Regions from separate parts of the Alteromonas australica genome, predicted to be linked through region 3. Evidence: predicted binding sites of a transcription regulator. Region 3 holds the regulator's gene; each other region holds the start of a gene.
The links. Region 3 encodes LexA, which represses DNA repair genes until DNA is damaged. Its sites were predicted from a motif close to TACTGTATNNNNATACAGTA; they were not measured.
Positions count from the first base shown of each region.

Region 1: a site for LexA is predicted at 2,794-2,813, ahead of recN (DNA repair protein RecN). Genes of this name have one in related genera too.
Region 2: a site for LexA is predicted at 2,540-2,559, ahead of EP13_RS17225 (YebG family protein). Genes of this name have one in related genera too.
Region 4: a site for LexA is predicted at 6,512-6,531, ahead of dinB (DNA polymerase IV). Genes of this name have one in related genera too.

Region 1 covers NZ_CP008849.1:1,606,534-1,614,531, reverse strand. The annotation lists gene nadK (NAD(+) kinase) at 55-930, shown strand; gene dps (DNA starvation/stationary phase protection protein Dps) at 1,285-1,794, shown strand; gene EP13_RS07160 (hypothetical protein) at 1,995-2,645, shown strand; gene recN (DNA repair protein RecN) at 2,854-4,539, shown strand; gene EP13_RS07150 (outer membrane protein assembly factor BamE) at 4,664-5,020, shown strand; gene tmpT (thiopurine S-methyltransferase) at 5,097-5,762, shown strand; gene EP13_RS07140 (DUF445 domain-containing protein) at 5,730-7,016, opposite strand; gene EP13_RS07135 (arsenate reductase family protein) at 7,043-7,519, opposite strand.
Region 2 covers NZ_CP008849.1:3,948,272-3,956,269, forward strand. The annotation lists gene rplI (50S ribosomal protein L9) at 1-315, opposite strand, end outside; gene rpsR (30S ribosomal protein S18) at 342-569, opposite strand; gene rpsF (30S ribosomal protein S6) at 581-982, opposite strand; gene EP13_RS17220 (GAF domain-containing sensor histidine kinase) at 1,131-2,309, opposite strand; gene EP13_RS17225 (YebG family protein) at 2,606-2,893, shown strand; gene EP13_RS17230 (methyl-accepting chemotaxis protein) at 2,999-4,573, opposite strand; gene EP13_RS17235 (sensor histidine kinase) at 4,729-6,234, opposite strand; gene EP13_RS17240 (methyl-accepting chemotaxis protein) at 6,294-7,376, opposite strand; gene EP13_RS17245 (LacI family DNA-binding transcriptional regulator) at 7,454-7,998, opposite strand, start outside.
Region 3 covers NZ_CP008849.1:4,223,160-4,231,157, reverse strand. The annotation lists gene plsB (glycerol-3-phosphate 1-O-acyltransferase PlsB) at 1-145, opposite strand, end outside; gene EP13_RS18450 (GNAT family N-acetyltransferase) at 271-753, opposite strand; gene EP13_RS18445 (TonB-dependent receptor) at 977-3,088, shown strand; gene lexA (transcriptional repressor LexA) at 3,228-3,854, shown strand; gene coxB (cytochrome c oxidase subunit II) at 4,533-5,609, shown strand; gene ctaD (cytochrome c oxidase subunit I) at 5,619-7,232, shown strand; gene EP13_RS18425 (cytochrome c oxidase assembly protein) at 7,251-7,838, shown strand; gene EP13_RS18420 (cytochrome c oxidase subunit 3) at 7,860-7,998, shown strand, end outside.
Region 4 covers NZ_CP008849.1:3,640,834-3,648,831, forward strand. The annotation lists gene EP13_RS15865 (hypothetical protein) at 1-443, shown strand, start outside; gene EP13_RS15870 (VF530 family protein) at 485-727, shown strand; gene EP13_RS15875 (GntP family permease) at 802-2,142, opposite strand; gene EP13_RS15880 (gluconokinase) at 2,403-2,921, shown strand; gene EP13_RS15885 (LacI family DNA-binding transcriptional regulator) at 2,990-3,997, shown strand; gene EP13_RS15890 (MBL fold metallo-hydrolase) at 4,144-5,034, opposite strand; gene EP13_RS15895 (DUF1653 domain-containing protein) at 5,099-5,347, opposite strand; gene dinB (DNA polymerase IV) at 5,406-6,479, opposite strand; gene nqrM ((Na+)-NQR maturation NqrM) at 6,962-7,195, opposite strand; gene EP13_RS15910 (FAD:protein FMN transferase) at 7,205-7,998, opposite strand, start outside.

The sequences.
Region 1 (7,998 bases), 1.7 Mb from region 3:
TTAAACACCTGTGCTAATGTCCAATCCATTGGAAATGAAGGACATTAGCACTGTATGCCCTATCAAACCGTTGCTCTAATTGGAAAACCTCAACACGCGGCTACCCACGATAGCCTAAATATACTCGCCGATTATCTACTTGAAAAAGGCTGTAAATTGCTGGTGGAAGAAAGTATAGCTAAAGAGCTAGACACAGATAACCTACAAAGCTGTAACCTCGTCACGATTGGCAAAGAGGCCGACTTAGCCGTGGTGGTGGGCGGCGATGGCAGCATGCTAGGTGCTGCCCGCGTATTAGCCCGCTTCGACATACATGTTGTAGGTGTAAATCGTGGCAATCTTGGCTTTTTGACCGATATACATCCAGATGAAATAAGTCAGCAACTCGACTTAATCTTTGCCGGACAATGCGTGGTTGAAGAACGGTTTCTTTTAGAAGTCGGCGTTTATCGCCATGAAAAGCTGAAAAGTAATAACGCGGCAGTGAATGAAGTGGTGCTGCATCATGGCAAAGTTGCGCACATGATGGAATTTGAAATTTACATTGATGATCAATTTGTGTTTAGTCAACGAAGCGACGGCCTCATTGTTGCCACGCCCACGGGTTCAACCGCCTATTCATTGTCGGCTGGCGGCCCTATCATTATGCCAAAGCTCGACGCGCTAACCTTAGTTCCTATGTTTCCGCATACGCTTAGCAGTCGCCCCATTGTGGTAGACGCTGATAGCCAAGTTTCAATGAAAGTGTCGAAAGTGAATAGTGACTCCCTTCAGGTAAGTTGCGACAGCCATATTGTACTGCCCGTTCTCCCCGGCGACGAAATTCGCATTAATAAGGGCGCAGACAAATTGCACTTAGTCCATCCAAAGGGTTACAGCTATTTCAACGTTCTACGTAAAAAACTGGGATGGGGAAGTAAACTTTATTAAAGCACACTGAGTCTCCCGCCTAAGTTCCAGACGGGTGACTCTGCATTTATTACACGCCCCATTACAAAACTCCGTACCTTTTTCTCAAAATCTATCACATTGAAATCTAAAGATTTTTTTATACATCACCAATTTCCCTTTCATATCGGTAACTTACCCTTTTTTTAAGTTAGTCGGCATATGGGTTGCACCCTGCTAAGTAAGATTCTTACACACAAAATTGTGAACGTTACCTGCGTCTGTCGTCGGCAAGGTCGCTTTCATTAGCACAGGCCTGCTCGCGAAATAATAGATCGCGACGCTGGACGAAATAGCGGTTTTGTGTGGAACAATAATCGATATATAGGAGATGTTATGAGTAACAGTGAAATTAAATTTACTGCCCCAGGTATGGACAACGAAACCGCATCAAAAACTATCGAGGTTCTTGAGAAGCGCCTAGTGGCGCTGCTTGATCTTCAACTTACCTTAAAACACATTCACTGGAATGTAGTGGGCCCTAATTTTATCGGCGTCCACGAAATGCTAGACCCTCAAGTAGACGCTGTTAGAGGAATGACAGATACCATTGCAGAGCGCATAGCCACCCTAGGCGGGGTGCCTAAGGGCACACCTAAGGCTATCGTAGAAGGTCGAAGTTGGGAAGATTACAGTCTAGGCAAGGGATTAGTACTCGATCACTTAAAAGCGCTGGATAAAGTTTATGAGGGCGTTAATGGTGATCATAGAACTGCCATTGAGCGTCTTGGCGACATTGACCCCGTTTCTGAAGATATGGTGACGGGTCAACTGGCTGATTTAGAGCAATTTCAGTGGTTTGTTCGCGCGCACATTGAGTCTGGCAGCGGCGAATTGAGTCAATAATCAAAAGACGAAAAAGCAACGTCGTTTGGAAGCGGAAACCTATGGTTTCCGCTTTCTATTACGTATTCCAATCACGAATATTTAGCGGAGACAAACGGTGCTAAACCGCACTATTCTTCACCGCTTAAGATAGCAATTATCTTTATTTTCCGTCATCATTCCCCCACCTTTCTACATTTTAGTTAGATGATTCTCACTGTATGTTATATCACCTTCTTGGAACGCTAAGTGCCTGTGCATTTTTACTAACTTGGTATGGGCTTGCGCATCAATGGCTAGTGATAGAACGAAAAAAAAGAGAAATAGGAAAGGCAACGGCGAGCCTATCGACTAACCAATTTGCCTCTAGTTTTTTCGCATTTTACGCTAACTTTATATTCGGCATCGCGATTAGCCCCTTTAATCACTACTTGGTATGGACCCGACTCGGCGCCTTAATCTTAATTTTGCTTATTCTTTTTAGAATATGGCAAGACAGGCATAACCGCACTGTAAAATGGGTATTTATAACTGCCCTATGCGCATTAACGCTAGGCTTAGTTTCTATGCTTTTTCGACCCTATGAAGGTATTGCACAACTTGGCGCAAATGGCTTGATGCTTGTTGTTACAGCGATTCTTGTTCAAGGTACCCTGCATCAATGGTTAACGTTACGGCGAGCTAATACTGTAGGAACTTTATCTAGCCATCTATTTCGCAGTATATTAATTAAAGACCTGACAACGCTGGCCTTTGCACTAACAATGCCGATAAGTATAGCTTGGCCATTACTGGTGCTTAATGGCGCAAGTGTTGTGACACGAGGCGGGCTGCTTATTCAAATGGAAATAATGAAAAGAGAGCCGCAGTGAAACGTCAATCACTCCCCCTTTGTGCAAAATTTTTTCTCTATTGTTATTACATAGCAATTAACTAACTCATTGATCTTAAAAGCGCTCATTAAATAATCGCTTTAACTTGCTATCACAGCCTAACGCTTTTTACTTTACATTGGCGAAATACTGTATATATTTACACGTACTGTATATATCATCATGTTCAACGTTTGCGAGTGTGGTTATGTTAGCGCATCTTTCTATTTCAAATTTTGCCGTTGTCAAACAGTTATCTGTACAACTAGAGAATGGCTTAACCGCCATCACAGGTGAAACCGGTGCAGGTAAATCAATTGCTATTGATGCCTTAAGCTTATGTCTGGGTGAAAGAGCCGACGCTAATGCGGTGCGCAAAGGGGCAGCAAAAGCAGAAATTATTGCCCATTTTTCGCTAACCGATAACCATAAAGCAAAACATTTCCTTAACGAGCATGAACTCACTTCTGACGAAGATGAAAACAGCTGCTTTATTCGACGTATTATTTCAAAAGAAGGGCGCTCTAAAGCCTTTATCAACGGGGTGCCTGCCTCGCTTCAACAGCTTAAAGGCTTGGGTCAATCTTTGTTGGCTATTCACGGCCAAAATACCCATTTACAGCTGCTTAAGGAAGATTATCAACGTCAATTAGTGGATAGTTTTGCGTCGCACTCCTCCTTGCTTAGTGAAGTAAAAAGTACATTTTCTCAGTGGAAACAAAAGCAAAACACCCTGACAACGCTTAAAGCGCAGGCACAGCAAAGGGAGGATCGCCTGCAGTTATTAACTTACCAAGTCAAAGAGCTGGATGAATTTGCCTTAGAGCAAGGAGAGTTTGAAGAGCTTGAAATAGAGCATAAGCGATTAAGCAACGGCCAAAGTTTACTCGAACAAGCTCAAACCAGTGTGTACAACTTGTATGAAAGTGACGAAGGGAATGCCCTTTCAGTCATTCAAAATAGTATTGAAAGGTTAGGCGAATTAGAAGCGCACGATGCAACCTTAACGCCTATCATATCCATGTTAAACGATGCTTCAATTCAAATTGAAGAAGCCGCCAGTGAATTAAGAAGTTATTGCGATCAATTGGAAATTGATCCCTTACGCCTTCAGCAGGTTGAAGCTAGGTACGCAAAAGCCATGGAGCTTGCGCGTAAACACGCTGTCATGCCTGAGGCGTTGTTTTCTCATCACCAATCCCTAGTCAGTGAGTTTACTGCGCTGGGTGAACAAGAGACTTTGCTAGGTACGCTGGAATTAGAGGTTGAGCAAAGCCACAGCGCTTATCTCCTGGCCACCAAAAAGCTCTCAGAAAGCCGGTCTATAGCTGCATCGAAGTTAGCCAGTGCAATTGAAGCACAAATTCAACAAATGAATATGCCCCATGCAAAAGTGAATATCGGCGTTGAATACGATGAACTGAAAAAACCGGTGAGTTATGGCCTCGATACTGTGCAATTTAACGTGTCTACCAACCCTGGCCAGGAAACAGACAAATTAGAAAAAGTGGTCTCAGGAGGCGAACTGTCACGCATTGGTTTGGCAATTCAGGTTATAGCAAGTGATAACCATGCGACGCCGACGATGATTTTCGATGAAGTGGATACCGGTATTAGCGGCCCCACGGCGTCTATTGTAGGTGGTTTATTAAGACGCTTAGGAAAGGCTCACCAGGTCATGTGTGTGACACATTTACCTCAAGTTGCAGCACAAGCGCACAATCAGCTTTTCGTCACCAAGTTAACCGATGGTGAAAGTACAGAAACTCAAATGCTAGCCCTTACAAAGCAAGACAGGATAGACGAACTGGCTCGCCTATTGGCTGGTGACAAAGTCACCAAATCAGCCTTAGCGAACGCAAAAGAGCTACTTAAAAGCGCATCATCGAACTAAAATGCAGTTGATTGGTCATAGTTGTCAATGTAGCATGCCTTCGCGCTTGCAATAAAATAGCTTAGGTTTTAGATTTTTATAAACCTTTAGGCACTAACAAAGGCAATACTGGACTTAAAAACGCATGAAGTTGCAACATCTTTTAGTAATACTTGGCATTACCCTAACCTCTACCGCTTGTACGAACTGGATCTATCGCATTGATGTCCCTCAAGGGAACTTCCTTGATGAGCGGGACGTTAAAAAACTACGCGTAGGCATGACGAAAGAGCAAGTCAAATATGTACTGGGAAACCCGGTGGTTAAAGACTCTTTTGATGATGACACTTGGTATTATGTGTATGACATGAAAAGAGGTATGAGAAAGCGTGGGGAAGATTTTCAAAAACAAATGACCATTAATTTCGTCGATAACAAAGTAGATACCGTAGAAGGTGACTTTGAACTATCTGAAGAATTTAACGTCCCTCTAGACAACTAACATAAACGATGAGGCAGTTAACTTAACTGCCTTTTTTGTGCTCTACCGTTTTACTACATCACAGTGAGGTTATTCTATGGAACACAATTTCTGGCACAGTAAGTGGCAAAATAATGAGATTGGCTTTCATGAACCCACAGGTAACCCATTTTTGGTTAAATATGCCGATGTGATATTGAATACATCACCTGCCCTGCCCCCACGCATTTTTGTACCGCTTTGTGGTAAAACAAGAGACATTGCATGGTTACTATCTCAACAGTGCCAGGTGATAGGCGCTGAGTTAAGCGAAATTGCTATACAGCAACTATTTGAGGAATTGGGCGTTATCCCAATCATTCGGGAATTTGCACATGGCAAAGTTTATCAGAAAGATACGTTAACCGTTTTTGTGGGTGACATTTTCACGTTAACGAAAAACGACATAGGTCCAATATCTGCGGTTTACGATAGGGCTGCCTTAGTGGCACTACCAGAGGCCTTAAGAGCACAATATACTCAACATATAGTGGCACTCACCCAATGTGCTCCTCAACTTATAGTGTCATTTGAATATGACCAAAATGCCATGCCTGGGCCGCCGTTTAGCGTAAGTGAAGACACCGTTACCGCTTTGTATCGTGAACACTACAAGGTTGAATGTATAGAGCACTCTAATCTAGAGGGCGGGTTGAAAGGTAAAGTTAATGCCAACAACTTGGTTTTCACGTTAACTCCCAATAAGACGCTCGACCGCAAATAATATAGCACCGATTAAACCACCCACTAGGGTGCCATTAATACGCACTTTTTGCAGATCTCGCCCGATATTAAGTTCAACTTGCTCGGCCATTTCTCTTTCATCCCAACTGTTGATGGTATCTCTAATATGCCGGGTTAAGAAGTCAGCTAATTCTGGTGCCATGTATTTTGCCGCCTCGCCGATATGGGTATTAAATGCCTGTGATAAATCACTGTTTTCAGTAAGGCTAATACCCAACTCTTGAAGCCAGCGAGAAACCTTGGTTTCTACCAGCCCCTCACGTGCTTCTAAAGATGCCAGAAGCCAAGCGTGAAAACGTTGCCAACTTTTGTGAATATAACCGTTTAGGGCGGGGTCGTTAACCAATTGCGCTTTGTACCTGTTAACCTTTTCCTCCATTAAAGGGCTGTGCTGAAGTTCATAAAGAAATTCATGCACCTGTTCATCAAAAGCGTGTCGAATTGGGTGCTCTGCGTCATGATAGATATCGTCAAGGATGCTGGAAACGGCCTTAACAGCGATAAGTGCTCCCTTTTCACTTAACCAACTTGAGGGAAGAATTTTTTCCACCCGGCTATATTCTGTCTTTAGCCATGCCACTAAGGTTTCAGCAATATACTCTTGCGTACTAGACTGCGACATTAAACTGGCAAGTTTGCCAAGAACCTTATCGAGCACAACCTGATGCTGCCGCTCTTTTGTTACCGAATTTAAAGAAGTGACCATGAGTTGCCGTAAGTCGATTTGCTTTAACCCTTTATGTGCCGTTTTTGCGATAAAGGCTTTTACCGGCTTGTCGTCAATCACCCGCAATATTCCGCTTAATGCATCACACAAGAAGCGACTTAATCGTGTACTGTTATTTACGTTAGATAGCCACCTCCCTGCGCCTTTCGCAGGATCACTTTCTTTAATCAGCTTCTCAATTGCCGTGGCGTGAAAAAATTTATCCTTAACAAAAAGGGATAAGTTATCAGCGATTGCTCGCTTATTATTGGCCACAATATTGGTATGGGGAATGGGGTATCTAGCAGGAATAGGCTTAAATAAGGCGGTGACCGCGAACCAATCGGCTAGCCCACCAACCAATGCAGCTTCGCTGGCCATTTTTATCAACCCAAGCCACCAAGCACTGGCGAGCTCTGGGAAAAACTTCGGTATCAGAATAGTGCCGACAAAAATACTCCCGGCTACCACTAAACACCACAATGCTAACTGCTTTGCTTTTCGCAACTGAACTTGCTTTTGATGCACTGTGATCTCCTAACCTACCTACTCATTTATTTGTGTAAAACTCGCTGCCCTGACGTATCGATAATTAGCGTACCATCTTCTTTTTGGTAAGGGCCCGTTGGCCATAGAGGTAAAATATCCAAAATAGCATCACTAGGCCTGCACAAGGCAACCACTTCTTGAGACGGCCGTTTTGGCACTCTCGTCGCCTCAACCTCATATTCATCAACTGATATGCAAACCATAGGCCTATTCACCAAAATGGGGTGAGCTAACATAGCTTCAAAGAGAACATCATCCGTCACTGATTCATCTAAAAGCCCTAGAGCGCCTGCAGGCGATTTTGTGGTTCGAAGCGCCTGCCTTGGTGTTATCTTCGCCGCGCTTAGCAAATAATCGAGTTGATCCCCATCCCAACCTTCTTTTACATATTCAATAACCTGCGGGCTGTACCCTGCATCTCTTATTATTTGAAGTACATTGCGAGAAGTGCCGCACTCTGGGTTATGGTAAATGGTAATCACCCTTATCTCCTTTACGTAAATTATTCGCTATAACAATATCCTACCTCTGTTACCAAAATATGGACAATCATCAAATAGTACCCCATGCGACTGTCCAATATGTGTTTTTGACTGACCCATTTTTTCTTCTTCAGTTTTGACTGTCCAATCCCGTTTGACTGTCCAATCCCGTTTGACTGTCCAATCTGTCCTTCTTCAGTTTTGACTGTCCAATTCCGTTTGACTGTCCAATCTGTCCTTCTTCTGTTTTGACTGTCCAATTTATCTTATGACTGTCCAATCTGTCTTTTTGTACTGGAGACGGCTACAGGAGAGTTATTTGAAAACTCAATAAGTTAGTCAAAATGACCACTCCGTAATCATCCTGACTAATCCGCATTTCTCACAAGAGGAAAAATATCAGTAACACATTGAATAATATGAACTATATAACTTGGCACAACTTGTGGTTACTTTTTTACAGCTTTGGCTAATATCCA
Region 2 (7,998 bases), 270 kb from region 3:
TGCAGTGATTGCATCAGCGATGTCGCGAGTACCAACAGAACCAAACAGTTTACCTTCATCACCAGCAGGCGCGGCGATGGTTACTTCAGCCAACTCGTTGATTTTATCAGCGCGTGCATTTGCAGCAGCTAGCTGCTCAGCAATTTTCGCTTCTAGTTCAGCACGACGTGCTTCAAACTTTTCAACGTTGTCTTTTGTTGCAGGAACCGCTTTACCCTGTGGGAAAAGGAAGTTACGAGCATAACCAGACTTAACAGTCACTTGGTCGCCCAGACCGCCAAGGTTGGCGATTTTATCTAGTAGGATGATATTCATCTTAGCTACCCCTTAAGTTCGCCAAATTACTTGTGTGAATCAGTGTACGGAAGCAACGCAAGAAAACGTGCGCGCTTAATCGCAGAAGACAGCTGACGCTGATATTTTGCGCTTGTACCAGTAATACGGCTAGGGACAATTTTACCGCTCTCTGTGATGTAGTTCTTAAGAGTAGCGATATCTTTGTAATCTATCTCAGTCACACCTTCTGCAGTAAAACGGCAGAACTTACGACGTCTGAAAAAACGAGCCATGAGTGATCTCCTTAAGCGTTGTCTTCAGTGGTTTCAGTTTTCTTTTCTGCGCGCTCTTGGCGAGGTGCAGAATCGTCACGACGCTCACGACGAGGCTCTTCTTTCATCATTGGAGAAGGCTCAGTTACAGCGTTCTTAGTGCGCATTACCATGTTACGTAGGATAACGTCGTTGAAACGGAAAGCATTTTCCAGTTCGTCAACAGCTTCTGCAGTGGCTTCAGCATTGATTAGTACGTAGTGGGCTTTGTGCAGCTTTTCAATTGGGTAAGCCAGTTGACGACGGCCCCAATCTTCTAAACGATGAATCTGACCACCGTCTTGCTTAAGAATTGTAGTATAACGCTCGATCATACCAGGTACTTGTTCACTCTGATCAGGGTGAACCATAAATACGATTTCGTAATGACGCATTATAGCTCCTTACGGTTGTAGCCTCGACAGTACAGCCGACTGTATGGAGACAAGGAACGAATTGGGTTGGCTGTAAGGGCGCGCATTATACGCGCAGGCAATTAATTGCACAAGCATTAATCACCGACTAAAACCGCTTAATGCGTATTTAGCGACGTAAGTTAGCAGAGAAAGTAAACACCGTTGCCTGTTCGTTTGACACCACTGACAGTTTTCCTTGATGAGCTTCGGCTATTTGAGAGGCGATGAAAAGCCCTAATCCTAGCCCGCCCGAGTGTTTGGCATTTTTATTCCGCCAAAAAGGTTGGAAAAGCTTCGCTTTAGTGTCTTCTGGTATAGGGGTACCGCTGTTAGCTACGCTAAGGGTGAACACGCCATTCACCTTACCGGCATAAACATCGATAGGGTGGGCATGGTCGCCATGGACAATAGCATTAATCAGCAGGTTCGAAAGCAATTGGCCTATGCGTTCTGGGTCGCAATAATGAGGCCCAGAAACCTGAATATTGGTATTAATATGGCATTCGGGGTGTAGCGTAGCCAATTCATTTACACCGTGCAATAACACTTCTTGAAGCGTCTCAGACGAGCGTACATTTAGGGTAATGCCTTTGCCCATTTTACCATGGGTGAAATCCATCACATCATTAATAAGGCGCTTCATTTTATTCACACTGTTATCCATGCGCTTCAGTACCTTTTGGGTAGTGCCATCGGAAAGTGTTTCAGAGAGAAAGTCCACGCCCATTTTTAACGATGATAAAGGCGTACGAATATCATGGCCTAGGATAGCAATGTATTGCTCTCGCAATTTCGCCGCAGACTGCTCATCGAATAAAGCGGATTTGGCAGAACTAAGCTGATCGTTTACCTCAAGTTGGCGAGAGATGAGCTCAGCAAATGACGCTATTTGATTATCAATTTTTGCTGTTTTTAATGCGGTAGGGGTGGGATCTAACCCACACAAGGTGCCAAAAAATGAGCCGTCGGTTTTGTATATTGGGTAAGAAAAATAGCTCTCAAATCCATACATGACAGGAATGGGGCTGGTTTTATATTGGCTGTCTTTAGAGGCTTCTTCTATTACAATGGCCTTCGCAGACTGGCGAACTTGGCTGCAAAACGTGGTTTGGATTTCAAGCTCATCACCAGGCTTTAAATTAAAGTCTACCTTGTCGAGTACCGAACACATGGTCCAATTATCTTCGGTGACTCTGGCGACGCATATAAAGCGTAACCCTGTGGCTTCTGACAGAATATTCATGATATGCGGTACCGCTTCAATAGCTTGGATGGCAGCAATATCTTGTTGAATGGCCTGTTGCATTACATCTCCTTTCCTACCGAATTTCTGTCGCTTGTCTTTTTCCTATGCGTGGACAAAGTAGTGGGTCAGCATCACTTAAACACATCGGTGTTTCGCGAAATCTACCGAAATGGCGAAGCTTTTCCCAGAATAACAGACTTTGCCAGTTCCCCGCATCAAAAGTTATGCAAGCGCGGTGGTGGGCGCTGATATTCGCTAGGCGACCAAATACGTGTATAAACCTCAAAATTAACTGTTTATTTATACAGTAAAATACTGTACAGTTTTTGTGTCTTTTAAAAAACAGGGGACCTACCATGGCCATTACCACACAGTATGTTGTTACACACAAAGGGGTAGAAAAATTGGTAACTACCGATAAAAAAGAAGCCGATCAATACGATAAAATGCTTGACGCTGCCGACCAGCTAGCAGAATACATTCAAGCGAAAGGCATTAACTTAGACGATAGCCTTGCTGAAGAGCTTTCTATTATGTTGGCAAAAAGCAAAGATAAAGTGGCTAAGATATTTAAAGGTGCAACGGCACAGAGCGTCTTAGAAGACGAAAGCGCCGAAGTGGTAAAGCTAAAGGCTAACGGTTAACCACGGCGAGGTGACCTACCGTTAGCAAAGTGCTTTTCAAACGATTTGCCTGCGCTACGTAGTGAATGAATTACGTTTCGCGCGGGCAACTATCCACAGATGAGTCTAGCGCTTGTCAGTGCTAAAACGGAGAATAAGCGAATGCACTTGTTCTACTGTTGTTTTAAGGTCGTTACTGGCTTTGAGTGACGCTTCAGAGGCTTGTTGGGTGTCTTGCGCACCGTCAGCCACTTCTACAAGCTGCTGATTAATATGGTCGGCCACGGTACTTTGCTGTTCAACGGCTGACGACATTTCAACAGTGGCAGAGGCTATACCAGAAACTGCATTGTTAATTTCTTTAAGCGCCCCTCGAGTCTCTTCAACAATTTCGGTGCCGTGTTCTGCTGAACTTAGCCCTTCCGTTGACACTTTTACAGCGCGTTCGGTACGCGCTTCTAATTCTTGAATAATGTTGTGTATTTTATCCGTGGACTCTCGTGTTTTTGAGGCTAATGTTCTCACTTCATCGGCCACCACAGCAAAGCCCCTTCCCTGTTCACCTGCTCTAGCGGCTTCTATTGCTGCGTTAAGGGCTAACAAATTGGTTTGATCGGCAATCGTGGAAATAATACTGGCAGCTTCGCCAATATCAGAGGTGGATTGGGCTAGTTCTGTTACTGTATGAGAAATAGATTCTACGGCTTGACGTAACTGCAAAATAGCCTGCATGGATTGCTCAGCTTTGTCATTACCGGTTTTAACATTGTCTGCTGCAGTTTGCGCACTTGCAGCATTGGCCTCCACACGTTGAGCCACATCTTGGATGGCTTGGCTCATTTGGGTAACGGCAGATGCAATTTGCTGTGTCGCCTGATTTTGTTGTACTACGGCGGCACTGGTTGTTTCTGCTTGGCAATGTGTGGTGGATGCGATTGTCTCTAGCCCAAATGAAGCATCTTTAATTCGCGTTAGCGCCGTACGAGTTCTGGCTAGCTCACAGGCAAGTACTAGCTTAGCTTGAGCAATATAGTTCACATCCTGATAATAGGTTTGCGCCACAATATCGTTGCTGTAGCTAGCGGGACTTAACGCTAAAAGCCCCTTCCATTGCGCGCGGCTAACGCTACTTTGCCATGAGAGCATAACAAGGGAAGCCATCAGGGCTAACAAGCCTGCGAACGCGCCGTATGCAACCCCCGCCCCTATCGCAAGTAAGATACCAATGAGCCATATTGGATAGACGGAAGCGAGTAAAGAAGCGGCTTTACTCATCATACTGACCGGCGATTTATTCTCCTGTAAGCGGTGGTAAATTCCTAGCGCTCTTTCTTTTTCGTGGTCTTGGGCTGCGATCCTGACAGATTCGTAGCCCACAATATTGCCATTTTCATACACAGGCGTCACAAACGCCGACACCCAGTAATGATCGCCATTTTTGCACCGGTTTTTAACCAGCCCCATCCAGCTTTTTCCCGCCTGAAGGGTCGCCCACATCTCTTTAAAAACGGATGCTGGCATATCAGGGTGTCGAATAAGGTTATGATGTTGACCCACAAGCTCTTCGCGGGAATAGCCACTCACTTCCACAAACTCATCGTTGCAGTGCTGAATAACACCTTGGCGGTCGGTAGCGGATATAAGACGGTAGTGGGGAGGGAATACGTTCTCGCGTTGAGTGACGGGCTGATTACTTCTCATAGTTTACGCTATCTCCATCAAGCGTTATCACAGCGTGATACAAATTGTTCGTTATTGTCAGGCATAACAATAAGCCTAGAACACAATTCACAAATTTGTATACTAAAGTAGCATCTTTAAAAAGTCACTCTCTATCAAATACGTACCGAGGTGAATTAGGCACGTTTAAGCGAAACCGATACGGTTGTCCCTTGATTTTCTTGGCTCACCACTTCAATTTCGCCTTCGTGCTCTTCAATAATGGTTAACGAAATAGACATCCCTAATCCCGTGCCATCCCCCGGCGGTTTCGTGGTAAAGAATGGGGTAAACATTTTACTTATCACATCTTTTGACATGCCGTGCCCCTGATCTTCAACGCTGAGTATGGCCAACGTATCTGTCTCGTCTAAGCGAATAAAAATGCTTTTCCCTTCAGGTGTAGCGTAAATAGCATTGGTAAGTAAATTCACCAATACCTGTTGAATTTGCCCAGCATTTCCTAGTACTTGCACATCATGAGAAGGCGCAATAAAGTTAACGCTGTTTTTGTACTTATGTAAGTTGGCTGTCAGTTTTACCGCGGAATTCACAGCTTCCACTAGGCTTACGGCACTACGCTTGCCTGCGCTCGGGTATGAAAAACTACGAAGCGCTTTAACTATTTCGACAATACGTTCAATGCCTTCGGATGACTCTTCGAACATTTCGGCAATAGCTTCAGCACTTTCGTTTAGAGAGTATCTATCTTCAAACTCACGAAAACGCGCTAGGATGTCACCCCCTGCTTGCTCACACAAACCTTGAATATCGCCAAGGGCACTTTGATAATCTTTAAAGATATCTTTCGCCACTGAAGTATTACTTCTCACATACCCTATGGGGTTATTAATTTCATGAGCAATACCCGCTGCTAGTTGTCCGAGCATGGCCATTTTATCGGCAGAAACCAGCTTCTCTTGTAAATGTGCTTGGTTTTCTTGCATGGATGAAAGCGCGGCTTTTTGATGCCTAACCTCGTGCTTGGTGCTTTGATAACCCAAGCCAAATTGCAGGTAATGTTTCGTGGTGTCTAAGATATGCAGCATTTCTTCATCTAAATGGTCGTCTTTAGTCACCAATGCTAACCAAGCGTTTTCATCCTTGCCTAGCTTTTGCATAAAGTGGAGTAACCTCACCTCTTGCTCAATCCTTGGGTTATCGATTGCACTAACACACCAGTGAGAATAGTCGTCACAGTAAGAAAGAGGCAGCGCTTCCAAGATAGTACTCACCATATCAGGGGCATCTATCCACCCTTCGTCGTGGGTCCACACCTTATTGTCCGCTATTTCAGGTTCTTTTCCTGGCGAGGTGATGAGCACTATACCGCAATAGGCATCGGTGAATTCCACCGCCGACTTGAGGGCGGAAAAAATGAAGCCCGATCCGCTGTCGGATTGCGTTAGTTGAGAAGCAGAGCGATTTAAATAGAGAAGTTCTCGTTCACGCTTTTTACTATCGTGAAGCGCTTTACGTAAAGCTTGGTTAGCAAGATAGGCGTCGTTGGAGTAGCTTTCTAAAAACCACTCCGCATTTTTTCGGGCGTGTTTTTGACGCTTTAATTGGCGTTCAAGTGAGCTCACCTTAGCCTTAAGTTCGGCGACTTCTTTGGCTTCACCTTGTTGTGATGAATGCTCCAAAATCTCTTTCTCCTGACTTAAGGCTAGTGCTTTCCCTTATGGGTAAGTATAGCCCAAGATTACTGAGTGAGTTTATCCAATACCATCATGACGCGTTCACTTGCTTTTTCCATTTCCAGCACTTTGCTTTCTACAGTATGAGGGTCATTTTTCATATTGGCTTGCAGTGCCGCCACGCCATGTTGGTGAACCGCAGCGTGAGGGGCTTCAAGCTCTCTAAACGCTGAAAGTTGGGCCAATTGAGCATTCCGATTGTCGCTATACCATTGACCTAAACGACATTGTGTATGGTCAGCAAAATCACTGGCTTGTTTGCTACTATAGCCACACAGTACCGCATAAACCTCAGATTTCCACACTACGTGATCTAATTTAACGGTTTGAATAAATGCACTGAGTGCGCCTGTGCTTATGGTGCTTCGCATGCTATCGCAATGGTTGACCATCACTTCGTAGCTGTTGTTTAGCGTATTGATGCCAACTTCAAGGGCTTCATTGTTGCCTCGTAGCTCATTAACCCCAGACACCGCTTTCGCTGTGGATTGAATGATACCGTTAACCAACTCAGACACCTCCGTCGCTGATTTGTTGGTTTCGGTGGCCAACGCCCTAACTTCATCTGCGACTACACTAAAGCCTCTACCCGCATCACCTGCACGGGCAGCTTCTATCGCCGCATTCAGTGCTAGCAGGTTAGTTTGATCAGAGATACTGGTAATCGTAGAAACAAACTTGTTGATGTTATCAGCTGTGGTGGATAACCCTGAAATGCGCTCGCTCATGCTGCTCATTTGAGAGCTCAGGCCCCCCATGTCTTTGATGATTTTTTCCAATACACCGGAAGAGTCACTAAATAACTGGCCAATATCTGCGGTGGCTGTATTTTCTGCATCTATGTGTTCAAATGCAGCGAATACCGTTTCTCTGATCCCCCCCACTTGCTGCAATGAATCAAGCAAGCCCTTGGTGATCCCAGGCGCGTATTGGGTTGACTGTGACTGCTGCAGCTCGTTATTTTGTTGATGTAGCGACTGATTTTCAGTCTCTAGCGCGCTTATTCTGTCAAGCGCTTGGTGGTATTGTTGTTGGAGTTGCGATACTTCAGCCGCTTTTTCTTCATAACGATGGCGAGAGACAAACATAGGTGTACCAAATTAGATAAATTATTTTCAGGGTAACAGATGTGTCGGCACTTCCACCATTAGTCTGAAGTCGAATCTCATATTAATTTTGCGGTTGTACCTCTCACAATGACTTGAGGCGCCAGAATGTGCTCAATAGACATTTTCCCATCTCCGTAGGCATGATTTAAAATCCATTGCGCCGCCATCGCACCTATTTCCCTTATGGGGTAGTCAATGGTGGTGAGTTTAGGCGTTAGGTAACTGGCAAAATCCACGTTATCGAAGCCAATAACCGATACGTCTTCTGGTACCCGTTTGCCATGTTTTCGCAATGCATTTATGGCTCCTGAGGCCATTTCATCGTTCGCGCACGCAATGGCAGTAAAATGCACCTTGCGAGCCATTAATTCGTCTACGCACTCTTCACCAGAAAAAGCTTGGAAGCTACCTTCTGCCATCATGCTGTCTTGAAAACTAAGCCCATTTTCCTGTAACGCTTTTTTATGCCCGGTTAAGCGGTTAATACCATCAGCTTTAAATAACGCACCAGCGGCATAGGCAATGTCTTTGTGGCCTAGTTGAATAAGGTGATGTGTTGCTAAGTATCCACCCAGTACATTGTCTAAACTGATGCACTTTT
Region 3 (7,998 bases):
AGTTAGTTGGCAACAAGTAAACAATGGGCTTGCCCTTATCTATGCCAAGCTCGGTCTCCACATTGACGGGAATACTGTGCGCTTTTACTAACAATTTAACAGGATAATGAAATACCGATAAAAGGACTTTTCGCATCCACGACATGAATTAAGTGATCCTATGAAATTAAAACGGAGAAAGTGTATCACACCTTAAGGAAATACACGCATTCCCAACCTAGGCGACGGCGATACAAGGCTCAGTATAGACGGTTATTTTCGTCACGAATATTAGGCTGTTTTGGGCGTTGTATAACGCATGGCTACATCACATCGCTCATACGCTGCGCCAAAGCGTTGCATAATATCTGGGCAGTGTCTAAACCCTAGTTTTTCGTACAAGTGGATAGCCGCCTCACACTTTCTGTTGGTGAGAAGAAAAAGGGTGTTGTAAGCAATTGAAGGAGCCTGACTCAATACATGCTGTAACAGCGCCTCACCGACTTTTAATCCTCTAGCAGTACCGACCACGCCCATCTTAGTAAGTTCGAAGACCCCTGGACTTTTTTTCATCAATGCACAGGTGCCTACTATGCCAAGGTCAGGATGTTCTGCGAACCAAATATGCCCGCCCGGCGCAATAACATAGGTAGCAGGGTTGCTGATTACCTGCTCGTCTATGGCTTCTAGCACAAACATTTCGGTTATCCATTGTCGATTTATGGCGTCGAAATACGGGGCATGTGCATCAGAGTAACTATGAAAACGTAGCATAGATTGTTGAGGGTATTCTTATCATTGCGCAAATATAGCATGAAAAATGGCCTTGGCGTACGTATGCCACGGTATCGCCCAGACGTGTGAGATGGCATCAATATATAAATTAGTTTAACTTTTGCTAAATGTACTTTTAATTGTTATTAACAACTATTATCATTCGCGTCATCAACACTTTAATAAAAACGTTTATGTTCATCTGAGCATTGGGGAGACATTCTTGAAACTTAGCACCAAAGCAATTTCTGCCGCTGTGTTATTGGCCTTATATGGCAACGTGGCACTGGCTGACGAAACCGACAGTAAAGAAGAAAGCGTAGAACGTATTACCGTAAGAGGCGCGTTCTTTGGTCAGCAGGTGGCTACCGCAGTAAAAACGCCAACCTTACTGATAAATGTACCTCAATCAGTATCTGTCGTAAGCGCTGAGCAAATTGCGCAGCAAGCGTTATTTAGTATTTCAGATGTAATGCAGTACACACCTGGCGTGAGCATTGGGTTAGGCGAAGATCATCGGGACCAAGTCACGATTCGAGGTCAAAATACGACAGCAGATTTTTTTGTGGACGGCTTACGTGATGATGTTCAGTATTTTCGCCCACTTTATAACTTAGAGCGTGTAGAAATATTACGCGGTGCCAATGCGTTATTGTTTGGCCGTGGCGGCGGCGGTGGTGTGGTTAACCGTGTGACTAAGGTGGCCGACACCCAAGAAAACTTCACCACCTTGTCAGCAGGGATTGATACGTTTTCTGCAGGGTCAATTAGCGTTGATACCAACAAGGTGATCGACGAAAAAAATGCGTTTCGATTTAACGGCGTGTTCGATGCCATTGATAACCATCGCGACTTCAAAGACGGCGAGCGTTACGCGTTTAACCCTACTTACACATGGCATGTGAGCGAAGATACTCGTGTAGTCGCGTCTTATGAATACGTTAATGATGACCGATTGGTGGACCGGGGCGTTCCGTCACTTAATGGTGCGCCGTTAGAAGGTTACGACAACACATATTTTGGTGATCCTGACTTTAACAACACGACGCTTGAAGCACATATAGCAAGGGTTCGCGTTGATCACAGTCTTTCTCAAAACTGGAATCTTAACGGCTCTTTGCAATTTGCCGATTATGACAAAGCGTACCAAAATCTTTATCCGGTTAATTTTGACGATCAAGCGGGTACCGTCACTCTCGATGGTTATCGCGACACCACTGCGCGTGAAAATGCGCTAGTGCAAGTGAACTTAATTGGTCAAATCACCTCAGGTAACATAGAGCATACGGTGTTAACCGGTGTGGAATATGGTAATCAAGAAACTGCTAACGATCGTCGAGATGCGTTTTTCGCTGATAGCCAAGATGATCAGGTAACCTTTGGGTTTTCTGATCCACTAGTGATTCCAGAGATGACGTTAACCGATGCGGTTCGCGACAGATCCTCAGATGTCACTTTTACCTCAGTATTTTTGCAAGATGAAATCAAGCTCAGTGAGCACTGGATCGTGGTTGCTGGCCTACGCTATGACAACTTTGACATAGATGTAGTGGATACCATCGAAGTGAATAATGGCGCGGACGATGGTAACAATGGATTATTAACGAGCTCAGACTCTCAGGTATCTCCTCGAGCCGGTGTGATTTATAAGCCAGCCGAATCAGTGTCTTTGTACGCAAGCTATAGCAAATCGTTTCTGCCACGCTCGGGAGATCAATTCTTAACCCTTTCGCTTACTTCTCAAGCCTTAGACGCTGAAGAATTTGAAAACAAAGAAATTGGTGTGAAGTGGAATGTATCAGACAGTTTAAGCGTGACCGCTGCTGCGTTTGAAGTGGAACGAGAAAACGGCACAGCTCAGGATCCTAACAATCCAGAAGCGTCAATACTGACCGGTACTGAAACCTCGGGATACGAAATTCAGGTGGTGGGTTCGCTTAGTGAAAAATGGACTATCAATGCAGGGTATAGCAATCTAGATGGGCAAGAAATGGGTCGTATTAGTGACGGTGAACTTGCAAACCGAGATCTTGCGCAGCTACCCGAGCATATGCTTACCGTTTGGAATCAGTATCAAGTGAACACACAGTGGCGGGTTGCCTTAGGGGTAATTTATCAATCTGAGCAATACGCCTCGTTAAGTAACAGTGTTACTCTGCCTGATTTCACTCGGGTTGATGCGGCTGTGTATTACAACTACAGCGAGGACTTGAAGTTCCAGCTTAACGTAGAAAACCTGTTTGATGAGGATTACTTCCCATCAGCACATAACGATAACAACATCTCAACGGGTGAACCGTTAAACGCACGTATTAGTTTACAGTACAGCTTTTAATCATCGGTTAGCCCCTTCAACAAGGCAACCTCAGTGACGAGGTTGCCTTTTTTGATCATGCCACTAATTTGTTTTGCTGCTTGCCATTTATATGTAGGTGTATATACTTACAGGAACTGTATAGACAGACAGGTCTTTTATGCGCCCACTCACAGCTAGACAAACGGAAGTTCTTGAGCTTATAAAAACTACCATGCAAGAAACTGGCATGCCGCCAACCCGTGCAGAAATTGCACGTCAGTTGGGGTTTCGTTCAGCGAATGCAGCTGAAGAACATTTGAAAGCCCTTGCTCGTAAAGGGGTCATCGAAATTCTTCCTGGTACGTCTCGAGGAATAAAATTAAATATTCCTCTTGAAGAAGAATCGATAGAAGAAGCAGGGCTTCCCCTTATTGGTCGTGTTGCTGCGGGTGAGCCTATTCTTGCGCAAGAGCACATTGAGTCTCATTACAAAGTAGACCCTGCGTTATTTCAGCCTCAGGCCGACTTTTTACTGCGTGTTAATGGCATGAGTATGAAGGATATCGGTATTTTGGACGGTGATTTACTTGCCGTGCACAAAACCACCGACGTGCACAATGGCCAGGTTGTGGTCGCCAGAGTGGATGAAGATGTTACGGTAAAGCGTCTTGAAAAACGCGGTCGTGAAGTGCTTTTGCATGCTGAAAACGAAGAGTTTTCACCCATAAAAGTCGATCTTGCCTCTGAACCTTTCTCTATTGAAGGTATTGCCGTTGGCGTAATTAGAAATGCTGACTGGATGTAAGATTCATCCTGTTTGATGAAAAAGCGACCTTTAGGTCGCTTTTTTGTTACCTATCTCATTGCGATTGGTGGATAACACCCTAATCAAACACCGCTTTGTACTTTGAGTACGCGTACACACAGAAAAAGAAAAGCATGGGAAATGTGCCTATTTTCATTTTCTATACCTTCCGCCTGAATGTCTTCGGTTTATGTTTGAAAACATCCACATAAATGCTGTTAGTGTCTGATTGCTGAGTTTAAGTTTGCCTTTCTTGAAAAACAACTTGTTCTAAATAGCCGTTTCAAACAGCCTTTTAACGTTGCCTTAAACGCCTTTCCACCTCGCCCGCACAGCGGGTTTTTACCTATCATGCTGATTAACAAATGAGCAATTTAATGGTTTTTTCTGAGAAAAGACTAGACGTAGCGGTTTTATTGCGCAATTCTTATACTGTGATTAACAAAATAATAACAATGGCTCTAACTTAATTTTACAATCATTGTGTGATTGGAAAGTAGTGAAAGGTAGAGTTCGTTTACAAAAAACCACGAGGCAGGGGTAACGCACGCACATGTTGCGTCAAAAATTCTGCCATTACGGAGGTGCTGAGTGAAACGACACATAACCCGACTGGTCGCGCTGGGGGCAAGTATACCCAGTATACTGTTTTCTACTGCTATATTTGCCGACAGCGAGATGAGTGAAAACTCCTCTCTTAATTTGCGTTACGGCGCCACAGACATTAGCGGCCAGGTTTACGACTTACACATGTTGATGTTTTTCATCTGTGTGGCAATTGCGGTGGTAGTGTTTGGTGTTATGTTTGCCTCTATGTACCTACACCGTAAATCTCGCGGTGCCAAGCCAGCCAACTTTCATGAGAATGTCAAAGTGGAAATTGCTTGGACCATAGTGCCTTTTCTCATTCTTATCTTCATGGCGGTTCCCGCCGCCAAAACCCTGATTGCTATGGAAGATACCAGCGAGGCCGATTTGACAGTCGTCGTTACAGGCTCTCAATGGAAGTGGCACTACAAATACCAAGACAGAGATGTGGAGTTTTATTCTCTGCTGGCGACCCAGCGGGAACAAATAGAAAACAAGTTTGATAAAGGTAAAAACTACTTACTTGAGGTGGACCGCCCTCTTGTTATCCCTACAGGGAAAAAAGTCCGTTTCTTAATTACCTCCGACGATGTCATTCACTCTTGGTGGGTGCCTGATTTTGCCGTTAAAAAAGATGCTAACCCAGGGTTTATTAACGAATCTTGGGCAAAAGTGAATGAACCAGGCATATACCGTGGTCAGTGTGCGGAACTGTGTGGAAAAGACCATGGCTACATGCCGGTAGTGGTTATTGCTAAGCCCCCCGAAGAGTTCGATGCCTGGATGGCCGAACAAGAGGCCATGGCAATTCGAGCAAAAGAAGAAGAGCAACGCTTGTTGTCTATGAACATGTCTATGGATGAGCTTATGCGAGAGGGAGAGCGGGTATATAACGCCACATGTGCCGCTTGTCATATGCCTAATGGTGAAGGCTTACCTGGCGTATTCCCCGCCCTCAAGGGCAGTAAGATGGCTCTGGAAGATCAAGAAGGACATATCAATATCGTGCTGCATGGAAAAGCCGGTACTGCCATGCAGGCGTTCGGAAAAATGTTGAGCTTAAAAGATATTGCTGCGGTGGTGACCTATGAGAGGAATGCATGGGGGAACAATACTGGGGATATGGTGCAAGCTAAAGATGTTAACGACGTGGCCAACGGAAACTAGGAGCGCATGATGAGTAAAGCTACCGATATTATCGCGCCGGGTTCTGCGGCGACTGACACACACGATGATCACCATGATCACATCCCTAAAGGAATAACGAGGTGGTTATTTACCACCAACCATAAAGACATAGGTACCTTATACCTGTGGTTCGCTTTTATTATGTTTTTAGTCGGCGGGGCCATGGCCATGGTGATCCGCGCTGAGTTATTTCAGCCTGGACTACAAATTGTAGAACCGAACTTCTTTAATCAAATGACAACAGTTCATGGCCTCATCATGGTATTTGGGGCTGTCATGCCGGCATTTACCGGTTTGGCAAACTGGCTAATACCTATGATGATTGGTGCTCCAGATATGGCGTTACCACGCATGAATAACTGGAGTTTTTGGATACTTCCGGGTGCCTTCTTAATTCTGTTAAGTTCACTATTTATGGAAGGCGGTGGTCCTGCGTTTGGATGGACGTTTTACGCACCACTTTCTACCACTTACAGCAACGATTCAACGGGCTTGTTTGTGTTTTCGGTACACATCATGGGTATCTCCTCCATTATGGGTGCGATTAACGTGATTGTTACTATATTCAATATGCGCGCGCCGGGCATGACTTGGATGAAAATGCCTTTGTTTGTATGGACTTGGCTTATCACCGCCTTTCTGTTGATTGCTGTGATGCCAGTCCTGGCAGGCGCTGTTACCATGGTACTAACGGATAAGTTTTTCGGTACAAGTTTCTTCGATGCAGCCGGCGGTGGCGACCCCGTTATGTTCCAGCACATTTTCTGGTTCTTTGGTCACCCAGAAGTTTACATTATGATTTTGCCTGCATTTGGCATTATTTCGCAGATAGTACCGACGTTTTCTCGCAAGAAACTCTTTGGTTATGCCTCTATGGTCTACGCGACAGCCTCCATTGCGCTACTGTCGTTTGTGGTTTGGGCTCACCATATGTTTACCACGGGTATGCCAGTCTACATGGAAATGTTTTTCATGTTCGCCACTATGCTTATATCGGTGCCCACCGGCGTTAAAGTATTCAACTGGGTGGCCACTATGTGGCGTGGGTCACTTACCTTCGAAATACCGATGATGTTCGCCATTGCGTTTATCGTGTTGTTCACTATCGGTGGTTTGTCTGGGCTAATGCTGGCTATTACGCCTGTGGATTTCCAGTATCACGACACCTATTTCGTGGTAGCGCATTTCCACTATGTTCTTGTGACGGGAGCTGTGTTTTCCATCATGGCGGCGGTGTATTACTGGCTGCCGAAATGGACTGGCAAAATGTACGACACAGGATTGGCGAAATGGCATTTTTGGTGCTCTTTAATTTCCGTCAATGTGCTCTTTTTCCCTATGCATTTTGTAGGTTTGGCAGGTATGCCCCGCCGTATACCCGACTATGCATTGCAATTTGCAGACTTTAATAAGTGGATTAGCTTAGGGGGCTTCGCCTTTGGTTTGTCACAGCTTATTTTCTTGGCCCTGCTAATTAAGGCTTGTAAGAAACAAGGTGAGCCTGTGTCAAACCAAGTATGGGAAGGCGCCGAAGGACTAGAATGGGAAATCCCATCTCCAGCGCCTTATCACACGTTTGAAACACCTCCCACAGTGAAATAAGACGAGAGGGGCGAAATCATGACTCAGGCAAACGCAAACAACAAAATGGTCGTTAAATTACTGATTATTGTGGTTGGTATGTTTGGGTTTGGTTTCGCCTTAGTCCCCCTCTACGATGTATTTTGTGATATTGCTGGCATTAATGGTAAAACGGAGAACTCAGCAGCCTCTTATCAGTCCATAGAAATAGATGAAAACCGTCACGTCACGGTGGAGTTTATCACTCGGACTAATACGGGTATGCCGTGGGAATTCAGAGCTGAAACCGCTCGGGTAAACGTTCATCCGGGGGAATTGAGTACCGTTAATTTCTATGTAAGAAACCCCGCTTCAACAAATATAGTCGCGCAAGCTATTCCCTCTGTGTCGCCTGGCACCGCGGCCTTGTATTTAAACAAAACGGAATGTTTTTGCTTTAATCAACAACCTTTAGAAGCCGGGGCAGAGGCGTATATGCCCATGCAGTTTTATGTGGATCCTCAACTCCCAGAAGACATTACCTATTTTACGTTGCAATACACCCTTTATGACGTCACCGCCAGAGCGGGCGACCTCAAACCAAAACAGAACCCCTTTATTGTCCCTCAGCCTGAAACTGGAAAGTAACTAAGCTGAGATAAGGAGAGCATGATGCAACAAGAGTATCAAAAATATTACGTACCTGCGCAAAGCCCCTGGCCTATAGTAGGTGCAGTTGCCCTTTTCCTCATTGCGGTAGGGGCGGGAAACTATGTGATTGAATCAACCAAAGGCGAGTCGGGTTACG
Region 4 (7,998 bases), 580 kb from region 3:
ACGCTGAGGAGTTTGTCACCCGTTTTCCTGGTGAAGAAATGAACGCCTCTGGGCTAGGTAACTTTTCACCCGTTCACTATGTGTTTAATGACGCAGGCGAATTAATATTTAAAGAAAAGGGACTGGCAAAAAATATTGTGAAGTACCTTGAAAAGCGACCGCCGATAGAAGACTCAAAAGAAGAAAAAGAAATGCTTACCCCCTTTATGCCAGAGGGGTATCAATACACAAGTGCTGAATACACCATTGTTTTGGTTCGCTTTGGTAATTACGATGCATGCGCGCCTTGTCGGCAACACGAACAACGTATTAAGAAAATTCATGACACTCTTATCGACAAACAGATAAATTTTGTACAAGTTGTGTTCGAATCGAAAAAGGGTTCAACTATTATGGTTTCAGACAGTGAATTTAATGGCCTTATGGAGGACGGTAACGAATAATATGCTAAAGTTGCGGTAACAATTTACTGTGGACAATGTCTATGTCAGAACAGCAACCAAACAACCCATTACACGGGCTTACCTTAGAAAAAATAGTGACTCAATTACACGACTATTACGGGTGGGAAGGCTTGTACTATAGAATAAAAATAAACTGTTTTAATAACGACCCTTCTATCAAATCATCGCTGAAGTTTCTTCGCAAAACCCAATGGGCAAGAGACAAAGTAGAGCAGCTTTATATACAGACGTTCAGTAATAATGCTTCTAATGTTGACTCCTAGTTACAACCATTTAAATATAAATAATGAAACCAGTGGCCACAGAAAAACAAAGCTTGTTTGCGCCACTTTTGACGTTAGACAAATAAACCAATTACGAGTACGAGAAAAAGCCCAATAAACCCTATTAGGGTTGCCATACACGTCCAAGACACAAACGTGTCTTTCACGGAAATATCAAAATAACGGTTTACGATCCAAAACCCCGTATCGTTCACGTGAGACATGGCCGTAGCCCCCGCCGCAATCGCAATGGTCATTAGGGCGAGTACTGAGGGTGAAAACGCCAACTCCTGCACGACAGGACCCATTAAACCTGCCGCCGTTAACATGGCCACCGTAGCCGAGCCTTGAATAATTCTTACCGAAATTGCGATGAGAAACCCCGCAGCCAAGGGTGGAAGCGGCGACAATGCGACAACATCGGCAAAGGCCTGTCCCGCTCCAGAGTCGATGAGCACTTGTTTAAACATGCCACCCGCGCCTGTTACCAGAATGACTAAGGCAACCGGCTCTAATCCTCTAGAAGCAATGTTTCTAATTTGTTCCCTTGATAGGCCTTGTTTCTTCCCTAGCACTTTAAAGCAGGCAATGGTTGCAATAGTAAGCGCAATGAAGGGATGACCAATAAATAGCAACGCCTCTTTCAAGACACCTTCGGAAAGCGTGAACTTTGCCAACGTACCCACCAGAATAGCCACGAGCGGAAATGTCAGTAGCGCCGCAACTGAACGAAAGCTGGGGAGCGCTTGTGGCTTTTTATGTGAAGCTTCAATGATATGGCTTGGAACCGGTACGTGCAGGCGTTTTGCTAAAAATGTCGCGTAAATTGGGCCGGCTAAACAGGCACAAGGAACACCAACGACAAAGCCGAACAAAATGACTAAGCCAATATCCGCCCCTAAAATTGACGCCACCGCGACAGGCCCAGGTGTTGGAGGAATAAAGGCGTGAGTAACAGCGAGTCCAGCGGTGAGTGGGATGCCATAATAAATAAGCGACTTTCCTGATTTCTTTGCTAACGAGTAAATAAGAGGCATTAATATGATAAGCCCCACTTCAAAGAAAACGGGTATAGCAACAAGAAACCCCGTTAGCACAACCGCCCACTGGCTATTCTTATCACCAAATTTATTGTTGATAGTTTGCGAAAGCCTATCAATGCCGCCGGATTCTTCTAAGAACTGCCCGAACATAGCGCCAAGACCAACAATGGTCGCTACAAATCCCAGCGTATTGCCCATACCTGATTGCATTGAAGCCAGCACGTCGGCCCCTCGCATTCCCGTACCAAGGCCGACAAATGCCGCTGCCACGAGGATCGCGATAAAAGCATGCACTTTTCTCACTACAACTAAATAGGTGAGAAGTACAATGCTGCAAATAGCGACAAAAAGAAGGGAGAAGGTATCGGTCATATGTGCTCTCTGGTACCTGTTAGTGACAATGTCATCATGTTGACCCTGCCATAATGTGGGAATTGCTCACTATCTTTAAGAGCTAAGTTGATAAGCCCCGTCGATGTTAAATAGTTATTAACTCAAGAAAACTTTTTAGTAACATTATTATAATCACCCCTTGAACGCAACCGGTTTCCAAACTAATATTCATCAATAAAATGGAGACAAAATGACTCACTCCTGATCTACTCCTGAACTGTAATGTGAGAAATAAATTTATGACCCACCGCCATGTATTTTTCGTTTCGGGAGTTTCAGGGACGGGAAAATCGACACTGAGCCAGCATTTAGCCGAACGTTTTGACATGCCTTTCGAGGAAGGAGATCGTTACCACAGCGAGGCCAACGTAGAAAAAATGTCTTCCGGTATACCACTGCAAGATGCCGACAGATGGGAATGGTTAGTTACGTTGAACATGATTGCCAAGCAACACATTCTCGCCGACCGGAACGTGGTTATAAGCTGTTCAGCGCTTCGCTCAGCCTATCGTGACGTGCTGACTAAAGACATCGCTTCCCACTGCCACTTTATTTATCTTCATGCTTCACAGTCCGTGCTAAGTGAGCGATTAAAACAACGGGAGCATTTTTTTAACGGTGATGCTATGCTCGAGAGTCAGTTTGCAGCCTTAGAGCTTCCTTCTAAAGAAAACGCATTCATTATTGATGTGACGCAGTCGCTCGAGTGTGTATCTAAACAAGCGGAAGACTTTATTCGCCCTTTGGTATCGATGTAAGACCCGCGACATTAACACTCCTGCCCGCGCGGGTTATCGAAACTAGCAGAACGTTAAAAGATTAAAGAATGAATAAGGTAAAAAAGTCACGCACGAAGATATCAGACGTAGCCAATCACCTTGGGGTCCACAAAACTACTGTTTCCCGTGCGCTTAATAACGCCAGTGGCGTCTCAAAATCACTCGCCAATAAGATTAAAAAGGCTGCTCGAGAGCTAAACTATATTCCGAACCGCGCCGCTCAATCGCTCTGCTCCGACAATAATAGAACCATTGCGTTATTGCTTCCGTCTTTTGGCAACAATGTGTTTAACGATGTGATGTTAGGCGTGAAGGCCGTTGCCGATAAATCAAATTATGCACTTATGATTGGTGATTCGACCTATACCGAGCTTGGGGAAGAGCGCACTGTCGAGTCTTATATTCAGCAGAACGTGAGTGGCTTCATTCTTACATCGACGCGTCATACTGCAGAAACGCGAAAAATGCTGTTAGCCACAGGGACACCTGTCGCCGAAATAATGGATATTTCTAGCGAGCCTTTTGATATTAACTATGGGGTTAATAACGCATTAGCAGCACAATCCATGACCCAACATCTCATCGACAAAGGGCGCCGCAATATTGCTTTTTGCTCATTGTTTTTAGATTGGCGAGCAATATTGCGAAAACAGGGGTGGGAATCCGCGCTTAACAGTGCAGGGCTATCTGCCGAGCGATATCTCTCCTCTAGAGCTGATGCCTCATTTCAAGCTGGCGCAGAGCTGCTCGCAGAAACGTTACATAAATGGCCCGATACTGATGCGCTATTTTTTGTGAGTGATGAGCTTGCTGCCGGCGCGGTAATGGAATGCAATAGGCGAGGTATCAAGCCCGGCAAGGATATCGATATCTGCGGTTTCAACAACCTGAGTTTTTCACGTTCAATTTACCCTGCCCTAACAACAGTTTCAGTCCCACGCCGTGAAATGGCGGAAATGGCAACCGAATCATTGATAGCGCTAATTGAAGGCGAAGACGTTGAACAAGCGAGCCAAGTTTTACCCTTTGAGCTTAAAATACGGGAAACCGCTTAGTAGACATCTGGCAGATTCGGCACTTAGAATCGGTGCACTTTAATCTGGTGCCCAAAGACCCAGTGATAGTGCCATTTTAAGTAAATGGCAGGGCAGTAAAGAAGACTCCCCTGCCCATTTATTCAATATTAAAAGCAGCGTTGTTTTTAAGCATCGGTATAGAGTGTAGTTATCCACTTCTCTTCGGTAATAAAATTCCAGCTCCAATCTGCCCATTTTTCCTCAAGGCCTAGGGCTTTGACTTCATCGAGGGTTTTACCTTCCTGTTTTAGCGCTTTAACATAGTTGAAAGTCTCGTCTATCATTGCGAGAAAACGCTTATATTCCGCTTTATAGCTAAGTTTACCGTGGCCAGGGATAATAACGGTGTCATCGTCAATTTTTTTAAGTAATTGCGTTACCGATTCCATGTAGCCTTCTACATTACCGCCGGCACCTTGGTCGATGTAAGGAAACATGCCGTTGAAAAACAAATCACCGGTATGCATTACATTAGGCTGTTCAAACCACACTACGCTATCACCGTCGGTATGCCCAACTTCTAAGTGCATAACGTGAAGGGTTTCGCCATTAAAGTGTATTTTAATGCCGTCTTCATAGGTGATAGCAGGCAAAGCTTCGGGCTTCACTTTTTCATCATTAGCCAAACGAATTCGCACATTCTCGTGCGCTAAAATAGTGGCGCCTTTGTGGCTGTGAAAAAACGCATTGGAGCCAGTATGATCGCCATGATAATGGGTATTGATCACATACTTAGGCGCATTATTTCCCAACTGGCCTAGTTGCGCGGCAATTTTTTCTGCCAGTGGCGCAAACTGATCATCAATAATCAATATACCATCGTCGCCTGCCGATACTCCAATGTTGCCGCCCATTCCCGTTAACATGTGCACCGAGCCTTTAATCGCTGTGGCTTTCACTTCTACATCAGCAAATTGGTCTTGCGCTACTGCTGTGTTAACGGCTGAGAATGCAAATGGGACAATGGCGAACAACGCAGCCATGACCATGTTTTTAGAACGTGGGACAGTGTTCATTATTATTTCCTTGTGTAGGGCTTGTTTGAATCAAGACCAGTTTCACTATGGGTTAATTTCACTATTAGATCATTTTTTCATCATCAGGTATTGCGCCCACATATTCAAAGCGAAGTTGGGCAATACCGTCTTGTTCTACTGTATCAAAGAACATTTCTAGAGGGCGAACCCATAACGCCTTTTCCCCATAACAAGGTCGATACACAACCAGCTTAGTTTCATCTTCTGAATGGGTAGCCACTTCATACACGTCATACAAGCTGCCTTTGTAGTGCTTGTAACGACCGGGGGTTTTAAGTTGTTTGGTATTCATATTATCCCTTGAAAGGAAGCGCTTTAAAAATAACAAGTATACGTGTAACACAGCCTAATTAAACGTCTTCGAAAGGCAAAATAAGCTGCTGGGTGCTTTGGTTGACTGCTAGCCCTATGTGCAAGCCTACCAAACGAATGCCTCGGCCTTTTGCGCGCTCAAAGGCCTCTTCCATTAGGGTATGGAAATAATTTTCATCCAACGCCCCATAACGATGTTCAACCGTGGTTAGCTGGAAGTCATTGAACTTAAGCTTCACGCCCTGCGTGCGAATGCGTACCGGTTTGCCCGTTCGCTTTTTGTGATTATCCATTCGCTCTTGAAGCTTTTCAAACAAGTGGGGCAAGAAGTCGATGCACTGCTCGAAGGTATGTATGTCTTCATTTAACGTGCGCTCCACGCCGATAGACTTGCGCTCACGTGATACCGACAGTTCACGCTCGTCTATGCCGTGAGCACGTTCCCACAACACGCTACCGAATTTTCCAAGCTCTTTTTGAATGCGCTCGAAAGGGTATTGCCTAACGTCATTGCAAGTATTCAACCCCATGCGCTGCAGCTTTTGCATGGTGACTTTGCCCACGCCCGGAATTTTTTTGAGGGGCATTTCTCGTACGTATGTGTCTAGCTTATCTGGCGTGATCACGCAGATGCCGTCGGGTTTGTTTTCGTCACTGGCCACTTTTGCCACAAACTTGCAGGGGGCCACGCCGGCGGAAGCAGTAAGACCTAATTCGTTTTGAATACGCGCGCGTATCTCTTCGGCAATTAACGTAGCACTGCCCCCACAAAACTCACTGTTGGTAACATCTAGGTAAGCTTCGTCTAATGATAAGGGCTCAATAAGGTCAGTATAGTCAGCAAAAATCTTACGTATTTTTTGCGACTCAGCGGCATACACCTCCATGCGCCCTTTCACTAAAGTAAGATTGGGGCACAACTTTAACGCATACGCGGTAGCCATGGCCGAACGTACACCAAATTTGCGGGCGGGATAATTACAGGTAGAGATAACCCCACGACGGTCGGCACTGCCACCAATGGCAATGGGAATATCACGCAAGGCAGGGTTGTCGCGCATTTCAACTGCGGCGTAAAAACAATCCATGTCGACGTGGATAATTTTTCGCATTGTCCGCCTTCATTCTTTAGCTTTAAACGTAAAACTGTACAAAAAGACAGTATATTACTAATAACGTTGAATTACACTATCTCCTTGTGGACTCTAGATAGAATTAAACGCTCACACACATAATTAACGTCTTTATGAAAAGTACAAATAATGCAAATTAAACGCTAATTAGCGCTCAATTAAATTAAGGCATAATTGAGAGTGTAAAACGATTGAGCTATATTGTAAGTAACTTACATACAGAATTTATCAAATGGCTCGAACAATCACATTTCAACCAAGTAAATAAGCACGTTATCGTTTTTAGAAAGTTCAAACATGGTATGAGAATTAGTAGGGTCCTTCATCAATCAATGGACATTATTCGGCAGCTTCAATAAGCCTCAACATTAAAGAACTTATAGATATACTCACCAACAAAAAGCGCTGTCGATGAGTATCAAACAGCGCTTTTAGATCTTAAGCCAACGAAAGGCGAAGCATTACAAAATTTGGTTTTGCTTCCACTCGTTTAGCTTTTTCTGGCGGGCTTCTTCTTTTTCCATACGCGACTTTTTGCGGTCACACGGTTCTGGACAGTCGCAGGCTTTTTCAATCCCTAGCGCACCTAGGCCACCACAACTACCAGAAATAGATTTTCTTTGAACTAGGTAGCCCACAGCCATGGCTAATACCATCACTAAAAAGAAACCAAAGGCAAGAATAAATGTAGACATCGCTACCCCCTAATTATGAACTGTAACCAGTTTATCAAATTCTGGTGATGCATACTCTTCAAATCCGTCTTCGGTACGACGAATTAGGAATACCGCAAGTTGTTCTTGCTCGGCAACCGCAATCGCCTCTTCCCACCCCATCACATTAAATGCGGTAGCCAAACCATCTGACGTCATTGAAGAAGGATGAACAACGGTTACCGACACCAAGTTGTGAGAGATGGGTTTTCCCGTAGTAGGGTCAATTAAATGTGAATAACGTACGCCATCTTCTTCGTAGTAGTTACGATAGTCTCCTGATGTAGCCACCGCATTTTCACCAATAGACACCACTTTTTGCACCGCGCGTTCAGTAGTGACCGGCTTTTCAATAGCAATAAGCCACTCGCTGCCGTCGCCACGTTCTCCTTTCACGCGCATTTCACCACCTATTTCTACCAAGTAATTTTCAATGCCACGTTTTTCCAGTATCTCTGCCACTTCGTCAACGCCAAAACCTTTAGCAATGGTAGACAAATCCACATATAACATGGGGTGGCTCTTCTTAAGACCCGTTGGTGTAGTAGAAAGTTTCTGATAACCCACGTAATCTCTAATTTCGTCGATTTCCCCTTGGCTTGGTACTTTCTCTGGTCGTTTGGTTGGGCCAAAACCCCACACGTTCACCAATGGCCCTACAGTAACATCAAGTACACCGCCACTTAAATTCGCCAAGCGCAGCGCTTCATTAATAACAAATAGGGTGTCCGGTGATACCTCAAAATTATCGGTATAACGATACTGATTAAAACGCGATAATTCCG